Regions from separate parts of the Salinimicrobium aquimaris genome, predicted to be linked through region 2. Evidence: riboswitches for the same ligand, from Rfam matches in the RefSeq annotation. Region 2 holds a riboswitch; the other holds the start of a gene.
What was found. Region 2 has a riboswitch for S-adenosylmethionine ahead of VR862_RS02405 (homocysteine S-methyltransferase family protein). Riboswitches for the same ligand answer to the same signal wherever they lie in the genome.

Region 1 (5,897 bases), 330 kb from region 2:
CTGTACCCGAAGATCTGCGAAGAGAAGGTGGGGCTCAAAGGTCCTTTTTCGCAGGACATACTGCTGCAACTGCATCGGCTACCTTCTTTGCTGCGAAGATCTATAATGATTTTTATCCCGATTCTGCGTTGAAGCCGTACGTGTGGACAGCAGCCGCTGCAGTACCTGCATGGGTAGCTTACCTGAGATCCAAAGCCGGAAAGCACTTTTTGACAGATAATATAGTAGGATATGCTGTTGGTGCAGCAAGTGGAATACTGATCCCGGAGTTCCATAAAATCGAAGATTCCGATTTTAGAATGTCACCAACCATGGGAGTAGACATCCGCGGATATGAATATCAGGGCCTGTCCTTTCAGTACAGCTTTTAATTGAAACACTTCTTTTCTGCTGAATTTTTCTATTTTTAGGTTTTAATCAAATCCTAAACATGAGAAATATCTTCTTTGTGGCGATTTTATTCGCCTTTCTAACCCCTGAAGTTACAGCCCAGAAAAAAATTCCAATTCCCGTAGACACCACTGTAGTTACTGCCCACAGGGTCAACATCAATGGCCAGAGAGTAGATTACACTGCAACTACCGGGATGCAACCCGTTTGGAACGATGAAGGAGAAGCTATAGCCAGTCTCTTCTACACCTACTATAAACGGCAAGGCAATGTGGACCTGAAGAACCGTCCCCTGGTGATCTCCTTTAACGGCGGACCGGGATCGGCTTCGGTATGGATGCATATAGCATACACCGGACCCAAAGTGCTGGAAATCGATCCTGAAGGTTTTCCTATCCAGCCGTATGGCGTAAAGGAAAATCCTTATTCGATCCTGGATGTAGCAGATATTGTCTTTGTTAATCCCGTAAATACAGGATTCTCAAGGATCATTGAACCTAAAGGTGACAAGAAAAGAGATAGAGACCAGTTCTTTGGTGTAAATGCAGACGTGAGTTACTTGGCCAAATGGATCAACACCTTCGTTACCCGTTATGACCGGTGGCTATCACCAAAATATCTTATTGGAGAGAGTTATGGCACCACAAGAGTTTCAGGCCTTGCGCTGGAACTTCAGAATTCCCAATGGATGTACCTTAATGGAGTCATCCTCGTTTCCCCAACAGATATTGGTATAGATCGTGAAGGCCCTGTGGAAATCGCAAACCGACTCCCCTACTTCACCGCTGCTGCCTGGTATCATGACCTGCTTCCGCAGGAACTTCAGCAAAGAGATCTGGAAGAATTGCTTCCCGAAGTAGAGCAATACGCTATCAATGAACTACTACCGGCACTCGCACAGGGAGGCTTTCTTGAGCAGGAAAGAAAAGAGGATATAGCCGCTACCATGGCCAGATATTCAGGCATCTCAAAAGAAGAGATCCTGCAACACAATTTGGAGGTACCTTACAGGTATTTCTGGAAGGATCTGCTTAGAGATAAAAAAGGCTTAACAGTAGGGAGGCTTGATTCCCGGTATGTTGGTTTGGACCGCAAAGAAGCAGGAGATTCTCCCGACTACAATTCTGAACTTACTTCATGGCTGCATTCTTTTACTCCTGCGATCAACCACTATTTAAGAAATGATCTGAAGTTCAAGACAGATCTTACATATTACATGTTTGGACCTGTACACCCTTGGGATCGCAGTAGAGACAACACAGGGGAAAACCTAAGACAGGCGATGGCACAAAATCCAAACCTGGACGTTTTGATCCAAAGTGGATATTTTGATGGTGCCACGACCTATTTTGACGCAAAATATACCATGTGGCAACTCGACCCTAGTGGAAAAATGCGTGACAGATTAAGCTTTAAAGGTTATAGAAGTGGACATATGATGTACCTGAGGAATGAAGACCTTAAAAAGGCCAATGAAGACCTACGAGAGTTTATCCTTAACTCCTTGCCCAAACCGGGAGCACCTGCAACTTACTAGTAAAAAAGAGCAAAATGAAAAGCCATTCCCATCAGGAATGGCTTTTTTTTGGACAACCATCAGGATTTAGTGGCCTTAACAGATTCAAGAAGCTCCTCCAGTACCTTTTCAACACCAAATTCATCATTACTGCCAGCATGATGAGTTGCTACTGCTTTCACCTCATCATGTGCATTTTTCATAGCATAGCTGTAGCCCGAATGTTGAAATAATTCGATATCATTCAGGTAATCTCCAAAGGCCAGAGTTTCCTCCTCCTTTATATTCATTTGCTGCTGAAGAGCTTTTAAAGCATTTCCTTTCTGGGCCTCTTTGTCATTGAAATCGATCCAGATCTTTCCGGAAAGTTTTACCTGTAACCGTTTTCCGAAATGCTGAAGGTGTGGCAGGGAATTTTCTTCGGCGCCGGCAAGGTCACAGACGGTGAGCTTCAGGATCACATCATCTTCGACCTGTAAAAGGTCTTCAACAACCTTGTACTTCTCGTAATGGTTAAGAAAGGGTTCCATAAATTCAGGATCTGTCTTCTCAATATAAGCCTGTTTCCTTCCGCAGAGGATCAAATACTTGTTATCGAGTTTTCTCACTGCTTTTATTACTTCATGAACCACTTTCCTTTCCATGGGCACAATGTGAAGTTGCCTGCCCTTGTACATTACAATGGCGCCATTCTCGGCCAGGTAAATAAGCTCATCCTTGACAGCATCCATTCGTTCCATGAGACTGTAGTACTGCCGGCCACTGGCAACAGCAAATTTTATTTCCTGCTCCTGTAGCTCCTTGAATATCTTTAGGAATTGCGGACTCACTTCATGCCGGCTGTTGAGCAAAGTGCCATCCATATCACTCACGATGAGCTTTATCTTTGAATAATCCATTATCATATTTCTAGGGCTCCAAATTTAAAATTAAGACTTCGGAAGAATTAATTACACACGTTAATTTTTTGGGAAGATCACTTTTAAATACTCAACAAATGCCGCTGAAGATCTTAAACTCCTGAAGGAAGTGAGGGCTAGCAACTGTTTATCAATGCTTTAAGAAAAAATTTTTTCTTTTGGAAAATCTTTTTTGGTGATCTCGAAGTTGCATTCTATTTTTGCTTCTTCAAATCAATAGTGAATTGATTTATAAAGAAGCGTGGAGAGACAGGCTCAATGATACGCTAGCAACCTGACCGAGTCAAGGTGCTAACTCCTGATCCAATTTTGGAGAATATAAATTAAACGATGATGAAAAATTCCATACCGGCAGACGCTATTCTGCATTTCAACACTTCCTTATACTGTTCGGCGACTTCAAGATCTTTTTGTTGCTGTTGTTGCTAGGAGCTTTTTAAACCGACTTTGCTCTTTCAGTTTTCGGACTGAATCCCTGTAATTTATTTGGCCTCGTTGAAGCCTTTTTTCCTTGTATCTATTGATTATGTACCCAATCCTGTTCCCGTTTCTCGGAAAGGCATTTGCAAATTATTGCCTAACAGCAACTTTCAGGTTTTCTCTCAAGCAGGAAACCAGTTGGAGAGAGAAATTATCCAGTGGCAAAAGCTGGATGTTTGTCCATTGCTGTAGATGGATTTCACTCCCTTAAAAATTCAAAAAAACTGTAATAATAATTATATCATGAGTCTTAATAACAATAATCCTAACCCCATAGCAGTCTATTACGAGCACCCGGACTGGTTTCGTCCTTTATTCAATGAACTGGAAAAACGCGAAATCCGGGTGGAGAAACAGAATGCTGCAGAACATCTTTTCAGAATTGCTGAAAAGGATTTCTCCTACGATGTTCTATTTAACCGAATGAGTCCATCGGCTTACCTGCGCAATAATGCACAGGCAATCTTTTATACCTCCAGCCTACTGGAATCACTTGAAAAGAAAGGCATAAAGGTGATCAATGGATCAAAAGCATGGAAGTATGAAATTTCGAAAGCCCTTCAATTGAATCTGCTGGAATCTCTTGGTCTCCCCTACCCAAAGGCAGTGGTGATCAATCATCCTTCCCAGGCGGTTTCTGCAAGTGAAGGTCTTCGGTTTCCAATTGTGGTCAAAGCCAACATAGGTGGTAGTGGAGCGGGAATCGTTAAATTCAATAGCCGGGAAGAACTGCAGCAGGCAGTAGCAGAAAATAACATTGATCTGGGACTTGACGCTACGGCCCTGGTTCAGGAATTTATTCCGGCGCGGGGTGGATCCATTCACCGGGTTGAAACTCTTGGAGGCAAATACCTCTATGGAATAAAAGTATACACCTCGGGCGAAAGCTTCAACCTTTGCCCGGCAGATATCTGCCAAACTACGACAGGGCAAGAATTAACAAGGAATGCGTGTGCTCTTGATGCGCCAAAAAATGGATTAAAGGTAGAAGCCTTTACTCCGTCCCAAGAGATCATTGAGCAAATTGAGCAAATCATCCAGGCCACGGGCATAGAAGTGGGTGGTATAGAATACATCATAGACGACAGAGATGGGCAACTTTATTATTATGATGTGAATGCGCTATCCAATTTCGTGGCAGATGCAACCAACGTCATAGGATTTGATCCCCATGAAAAACTGGTTGACTATATAGAAAAAGTCGCTAACCTTAAAAAAGAAGAAGTACTATGAAATACGGATATTGGTTACCGGTATTTGGAGGATGGTTGAGAAATGTTCCTAATGAGAACATGTCTATTTCCTGGGAATACATAAAGAACCTGGCGCAAAAAAGTGAAGACTGGGGATATAGCCTCTCTCTTATTGCCGAATTGTATTTGAATGATATCAAAGGGGAAGAGGCCCCATCTTTGGATGCGTGGTCTACTGCAGCTGCACTTGCTGCGGTAACAAGGGAGCTGGAGATCATGGTGGCGGTGAGACCCACTTATCATAATCCGGCCCTGCTTGCAAAGGCTGTCGCGAATCTGGAACACATAAGTAACGACAGGATCTCGTTAAATGTCGTTGCCTCCTGGTGGAAAGCAGAAGCAGAAAAGTATGGGATAGATTTCGACCAGCACGATGACAGATATGCCCGCACGGGAGAGTGGATAGAAGTGGTTAGCAAACTCTGGAAGGAAGATCACGTGACTTTTAACGGAAATTACTACCAGGTCCAGGATAATGTATTGCAGCCAAAACCTGCAAAAAAGCCATTCCTTTATGCCGGGGGAGAATCTGAAGCCGCTAAAACCATGATAAGCCGGCAGTGCGACGGCTATGTTATGCACGGCGATTCCCCTGCAGAAATTGGAAAGAGAATTGAAGACATGAAGCGGCGCAGAGAAGCTCTTGGTCTTCCTCCCATGAAATTTGGGGTCGCTGCCTATGCAGTGGTTCGAGACTCCGAAAAGGATGTGAAGAAAGAAATCGGGAGAATCACGACTGTGGAGGCCTCCTCGGCCAGTTATAAGAATTACCAGCAATGGGTAGAGAACACTCAGCTTGAAAGTAAATTGTCCCTTCAGGATTATTCGGTCTCCAACCGCGGATTAAGAGCAGGACTGGCGGGAACTCCTACTCAGGTTCAGGACAGGATTGGAGAATTTGAGGATGTGGGAGTTGATTTCCTATTACTACAGGCGAGCCCGCAACTGGAGGAGATGGAAAGATTTTCAGATTCAATTATTTCTGCAACAAATTAAAAGTTTCCTTTGCTTTATACATGAAGGCTGTCCCACCCGGGCAGCCTTTTTTTTGGCTCAAGCTGACCAATATCATCCTTTTTAAGAGTAAGGCAAATTACCTTTATACCTCTAAATGATGATGTCATGAAAAAGATTATATACGCCACAGATTTTTCAGAAAATTCGGTTGCAGCACTTAAATCTGCTGCAGGTCTTGCAAGAACACTTGGAGATGATCTTTTAGCGCTTCACGTATACACTACCGGCACAAACGGACTTAAAAATGCTGATATCCTGAAGTACCATCAAAGAGAACTGCTGGATTTTTGTAAAAAACATCTGGGAGCAGAATATGATCCT
Region 2 (5,897 bases):
CGCACTTGTAGCCATCCTCTATGCTTTCTTTATTCATTTGGGCTCGAAAAACAAGGCTTATGGATTCACCAGATGGCAGGTGATTACTCTGGCTTTATTGGTTTTCGTCTACGTTGGAGTAATAAGCTTTGGAATCCTTGATGTTCTCAACACGCAGTAATTTCAAGGAATGACAACAGGTACAACATAATGCAATTGAGCTATTGCACAACATCAGACCACTTAAGACCTTCACTCTTAAGCAATCTCTCTAAAATCCTCCTTCTATCCTTTTGTTCCTCGTCATTTTTGATACTTTGGTGATAACCAAAGTAGGATGCTTGTACAGGATTTTTCACCTTTGGCATACTCCGGGAAAAATTACTATCGAGATTCTGAAGAAAAGTATAAATGGCAGATCTAAGAGGTTGCAATTCTTTTTGGAATTTACTTTTATTCTCAGAGCCTATAAGAATGGAAAGAGCTTCATCCAGTCTCGCCATGTTCAGACTTAAACAATCTTTTGGCTCTGGTCGGGTATAAAAATGTACAACCGGGTAAGCATGATGATTAACAGCGTGCTGGTCCACCATTTCCTGTAAATTCAGAAGTTGCTGATAGCTGTACGAACTGCTGAATGAATTTAGCTTTTCGGATATGGTTTGGGGATTTGTTCCAAGTCCATGAATGGTTTTTATGAGGGTCCTTTTCTGAACGAGAGCTGAAGCCACTGAAATAAAGTACGTCATAGAACTGGTAAAGAGGATAAAGCCCAAAAAAGCAAAGCAATTGGTCAAAATTTCGAAGAAAGGAGTTGTGGGATAAAAATTTCCCATACCCAGAGTCGAGATGATATACCCTGTAAAATATAATCTTTCCCAAACGTCTGCCGTATCGCCCTGGGCATTGACTATTGCTTCTGGGTTGGATGAGTAGACCAAAAACAAGCCCACCCACGTTAGTGTTATCCAGATGAAGAGCATAGACAAGTTGACAGTCAGGCCACTGAGTTTCAATATATTTCTACCCATTATTTTGACGAGAAATTTTACCAGTTTTTCAGCAGAGACTGCAACCTTTTTGGAGATAAAACCCAATCCACTTCCTGAAAGCGTGGTATAAAAGAAGTCAAAAAGGACCAATACGAGGATAGTAACTCCTACTAGAAGGAGAATAGTGTTTTCCATGACTATCGGGAGTTTTCCATTATTTGACCATCGAATTTAGAGGATACTGAAAGAATGTTTGTTAATTTTAGCAAAAACTTCGGGGCGTACGCACCTTTGAAAGCTAGACTATAAAAATGGGACATTTTTTGCACCACCAGCCTGAAGCAATATAAGTACTTCATCTATGCCTTAAAAATGAATCAATGAAGACCATATTAAAATCGTTAATTACTTGTCCCTATTGCAAGGTTTCGAGGGAGGAAATAATGCCTGCAGATGCTTGCCAATTCTTTTATAAATGCTCAAACTGTGAAGTAGTTGTGAAGCCTTTGGAGGGGGATTGCTGCGTTTTTTGTAGCTACGGATCTGTTCCTTGTCCGCCCATCCAGGAATCTCGCTCATGCTGTAGTCATTCCGACTAAGTTTTGTGTTGCTTTTGTTCGACTCGAGTCTACTGCTAACCAAGCTGATTTAAGGATTCGCAGGACATGCTAGAGAAAAGGTCTTCAAACTGCGTTTAAACCTTCCTTAAAATAAAAATGCTTCCCCTTTCAGGGAAGCATTTAAAGTCTGCGGAGGAAGAGGGATTCGAACCCCCGGAGGTGTTACCCTCAACAGTTTTCAAGACTGCCGCAATCGACCACTCTGCCATTCCTCCATTGCGGGTGCAAATATAAAAAGCTTTTTTAAATATTGAACAAGAAATTTTACTTTTTGAATGAAGAACTTTTTGTGAAGTTTCTAACCCACCTATTGATAGTAACTTAAAATCCCAGAAAAATTTTCTCTTGACTCTTGACTCTTGTCTCTTGACTCTTGTCTCTTGTCTCTTGTCTCTTGTCTCTTGATTCTTGTCTCTTGATTCTTGTCTCTTGTCTCTCTTTTCATTTGCATTTCCCGGTTTTATAGATATCTTTGCCTAAGTTCATTTTTTAATAAACGAGTTATCAAGAAAGGTTGAGGGATTAGACCCTGTGAAACCTTAGCAACCCTCCTTAGGAGAAGGTGCTACGTTCTACCCCGAGTACTCGGGGATAGATAACTAAGAATTCTTTCCCGACTTCTTTTTTGATAGCCATATTGCGCAAACCAATGTCAAAAATAGAAGACTTACTCTCAGAAAAAATACTGATCCTCGACGGTGCCATGGGTACCATGCTGCAGGAATATAAATTTACCGAAGAAGATTTCCGCGGAAAACGTTTTGCCGACTGGCCTGTGTCGCTCAAAGGAAACAACGACCTGCTTTCCCTCACTCAACCTTCAGCAATTGCAGCTGTCCATCGCAAGTACTTTGATGCGGGTGCAGATATTGTCGAAACCAATACCTTCTCGGCGACTTCCATTGCTATGGCCGACTACCAGATGCAGGAGCTGGTCTATGAACTTAACTATGAATCTGCCAGGATAGCCAAAGAAGTGGCTCAAAATGTCACTTTTGAGACCCCGGATAAACCACGCTTCGTGGCAGGCGCTATCGGCCCCACTAATAAAACCGCGAGCATGTCGCCAGATGTTAATGATCCCGGTTTCAGGGCGATCTCGTTCACAGAATTGGCTGCCGCCTATAAGGAGCAGGCAAAGGGATTGATCGATGGCGGAGTAGATGTGCTGCTTGTAGAAACGGTTTTTGACACCTTAAATGCCAAGGCCGCTCTTTTTGCCATTGAAGAACTTAAGGAGGAGCTGGATGTCGACATTCCGGTAATGATAAGCGGAACCATTACAGATGCTTCGGGCCGCACTTTGAGCGGGCAAACTGCCGAAGCTTTCCTTATTTCCATTTCTCACATTCCTTTGCTCAGCGTGGGCTTTAATTGTGCCCTGGGGGCAAAACAGCTCACGCCACACCTGGAGGTTTTAGCTAAAAGTTCCGGATTTGGAGTGTCTGCTTATCCCAATGCCGGGTTGCCAAATGCTTTTGGGGAGTACGACCAGAGCCCGACGGAGATGGCTGCACAGATCCGGGAGTATCTTTCCCGCGGACTTGTAAATATCCTCGGAGGTTGCTGCGGAACAACTCCCGAACACATCAAAGCCATTGCTGAAGTAGCTAAAGAATACAAGCCACGGGAATTCAAGAAAGAGATCCAACCTGAAACTGAAGTATAATGACAGGAGAAAAAAGAACATCAAAAAACACATTTTTGGAAGGTAAGCAGCAGAGATATTTAAAGCTGTCGGGTCTCGAACCCCTGGTCATCACCCCCAATTCTAATTTCATTAACGTAGGGGAGCGCACTAACGTTGCCGGTTCTAAAAAGTTCCTGAGGTTGATCAAGGAAGAGAAGTACGATGAAGCACTTTCTGTAGCCCGTGACCAGGTGGAAGGTGGAGCACAGATCCTGGATGTGAATATGGACGACGGGCTCATCGACGGGAAGGAAGCTATGGTGAAATTCCTGAACCTGTTAATGGCCGAGCCCGATATAGCCCGTATCCCTGTTATGATAGATAGTTCCAAATGGGAGATCATCGAAGCCGGGTTGCAGGTAGTCCAGGGGAAATGTGTGGTGAACTCAATAAGCCTCAAGGAAGGGGAAGAGGAATTCCTGGTGCATGCAAAAAAGATAAGGCGCTATGGAGCGGCAGTAGTGGTAATGGCCTTTGATGAAATTGGCCAGGCAGATAATTATGAGCGTCGTATTGAGATCGCGAAACGTTCTTACGATCTGCTGACTCAAAAAGCCGGTTTTTCGCCAGAAGATATCATTCTCGACCTCAATATTTTTCCTGTAGGAACAGGTATGGAAGAACACCGGCGTAATGCTGTGGATTACATTGAAGCCACACGTTGGGTCAAGGAAAATCTGCCACACGTGAACCTAAGTGGGGGAGTGAGCAATGTTTCCTTTTCTTTCCGCGGAAATGATCCCGTGCGGGAAGCTATGCATTCAGTATTTCTGTATCACGCTATTAAAGCCGGAATGAACATGGGGATTGTAAATCCTGCACTTCTGGAGGTGTATGATAACATTCCTAAGGATCTGCTGGAGCATGTGGAAGATGTTATTCTTGACCGCCGCGATGATGCCACCGAGCGCCTCCTGGCTTTTGCTGAAACTGTTGTGGGGAAAGAAAGGGAAAGCAAAACAGATCTTTCCTGGAGAGAAAGCTCCCTGCAGGAACGAATCACTCACGCCCTGGTAAAAGGAATTGACGAGTATATAGTTGAAGATGTTGAAGCTGCAAGGGCAAATTCCGCGCGTACCTTAGATGTTATTGAAGGTCCGCTAATGACGGGAATGAACGTGGTAGGAGATCTTTTTGGCAGTGGAAAGATGTTCCTGCCCCAGGTAGTGAAATCGGCCAGGGTTATGAAAAAAGCAGTGGCTCATCTTTTACCATATATTGAGGAGGAGAAGAAAGCCCCCCAGCCCCCTGAGGGGGAGAGGGGGCTTTCCCCCATCGGGGGGCCGGGGGCCAGGGGGCAGGGCGGGGCAGGTAAAATCCTTCTCGCCACAGTAAAAGGCGACGTTCATGATATCGGAAAAAATATTGTGAGCGTAGTGCTAGCATGTAACAACTATGAAGTGATCGACCTGGGGGTGATGGTACCTCCCGAGAAAATCATTGAGACCGCGAAAGCCGAAAATGTTGATGCTATTGGCCTTAGCGGACTCATCACTCCGTCCCTCGACGAAATGGCCTCCCTGGCTCAGGAAATGGAAGGACAGGGATTCACTGTTCCGCTGTTGATAGGTGGAGCAACTACCTCCAGGGCTCATACTGCGGTAAAGATTGACCCGCAGTACAGCAATGCTGTTGTTCACGTAAATGATGCTTCACGAGCGGTGACAGTGGTGGGCAATCTTCTCGGGGAAAAGACCGGAACAAAATTCAGGAGTCAACTCAAAGCGGAATACGAGACCTTCAGAAAGAACTTCAAAAAGAGAGGGAAGGTAAAGGAATACCTGAGTATTGCTGATGCCAGGAAAAATAAGTTTCAAATTGACTGGAGTAAGAATGAGGTGGTAAAACCAAGGGAAACAGGAGTGCAGGTGATCGAGGATCTGGAACTGGAAAAACTGGTTCCGTTTATTGACTGGACACCCTTCTTTCGAAGTTGGGAGCTGCATGGAAAGTTTCCGCAGCTTCTGGAAGATGAGGTGGTGGGAGAGCAGGCTACTTCCCTTTACAACGATGCGCAAGTTTTGCTGGAGAAGGTAATTCAGGAAAAACTGCTCACTGCTAAAGCTGTTTTTGGATTGTTTCCGGCAAATACTGTGAATGATGATGATATTGAAGTTAACTCCGAAGAAATATCAGGTGTCAAAAATGTCATTTTTCGAACCCTTCGTCAGCAGTTAAAGAAGCACGGAGAACAACCCAATTTTGCCCTGGCCGACTTTGTTGCGCCAAAAGAACCCGGAATTCAGGATCATATTGGCTGCTTTTGCGTCACTGCCGGCTTCGGAACAGAGGAACTCGCAAAAGAATTTGAAAAAGATCATGACCAGTACAATTCGATCATGATAAAAGCCCTTTCCGACAGACTTGCTGAAGCCTTTGCTGAATATCTCCATAAGGAGGTGCGAACGATCCACTGGGGCTATGCAGCCGGAGAGGATCTTGATAATGAAGAGCTTATTAAGGAAAGCTATAAAGGAATACGACCAGCTCCCGGTTATCCCGCCTGTCCCGATCATCTGGAAAAATTGACGCTTTGGGAACTTCTGAAAGTAGAGGAGAGGATAGGGGTGAAGCTCACCGAAAGTCTGGCGATGTGGCCTGCAGCCAGCGTAAGCG

Region 1: it holds a riboswitch for S-adenosylmethionine, as region 2 does, so the genes downstream of both, VR862_RS00950 (ATP-grasp domain-containing protein) here and VR862_RS02405 (homocysteine S-methyltransferase family protein) in region 2, are expected to answer to the same signal.

What each region holds. Positions count from the first base shown of each region.
Region 1 covers NZ_JAYDZX010000001.1:205,814-211,710, reverse strand. Annotated here, with positions in the region: gene VR862_RS00965 (phosphatase PAP2 family protein) at 1-371, shown strand, start outside; gene VR862_RS00960 (S10 family peptidase) at 431-1,927, shown strand; gene VR862_RS00955 (HAD family hydrolase) at 1,987-2,805, opposite strand; SAM riboswitch class I at 3,053-3,151, shown strand; gene VR862_RS00950 (ATP-grasp domain-containing protein) at 3,550-4,539, shown strand; gene VR862_RS00945 (LLM class flavin-dependent oxidoreductase) at 4,536-5,555, shown strand; gene VR862_RS00940 (universal stress protein) at 5,682-5,897, shown strand, end outside.
Region 2 covers NZ_JAYDZX010000001.1:538,316-544,212, reverse strand. Annotated here, with positions in the region: gene VR862_RS02425 (sodium:calcium antiporter) at 1-160, shown strand, start outside; gene VR862_RS02420 (ion channel) at 201-1,166, opposite strand; gene VR862_RS02415 (GDCCVxC domain-containing (seleno)protein) at 1,352-1,570, shown strand; tRNA gene VR862_RS02410 (tRNA-Ser) at 1,722-1,806, opposite strand; SAM riboswitch class I at 2,090-2,193, shown strand; gene VR862_RS02405 (homocysteine S-methyltransferase family protein) at 2,241-3,260, shown strand; gene metH (methionine synthase) at 3,260-5,897, shown strand, end outside.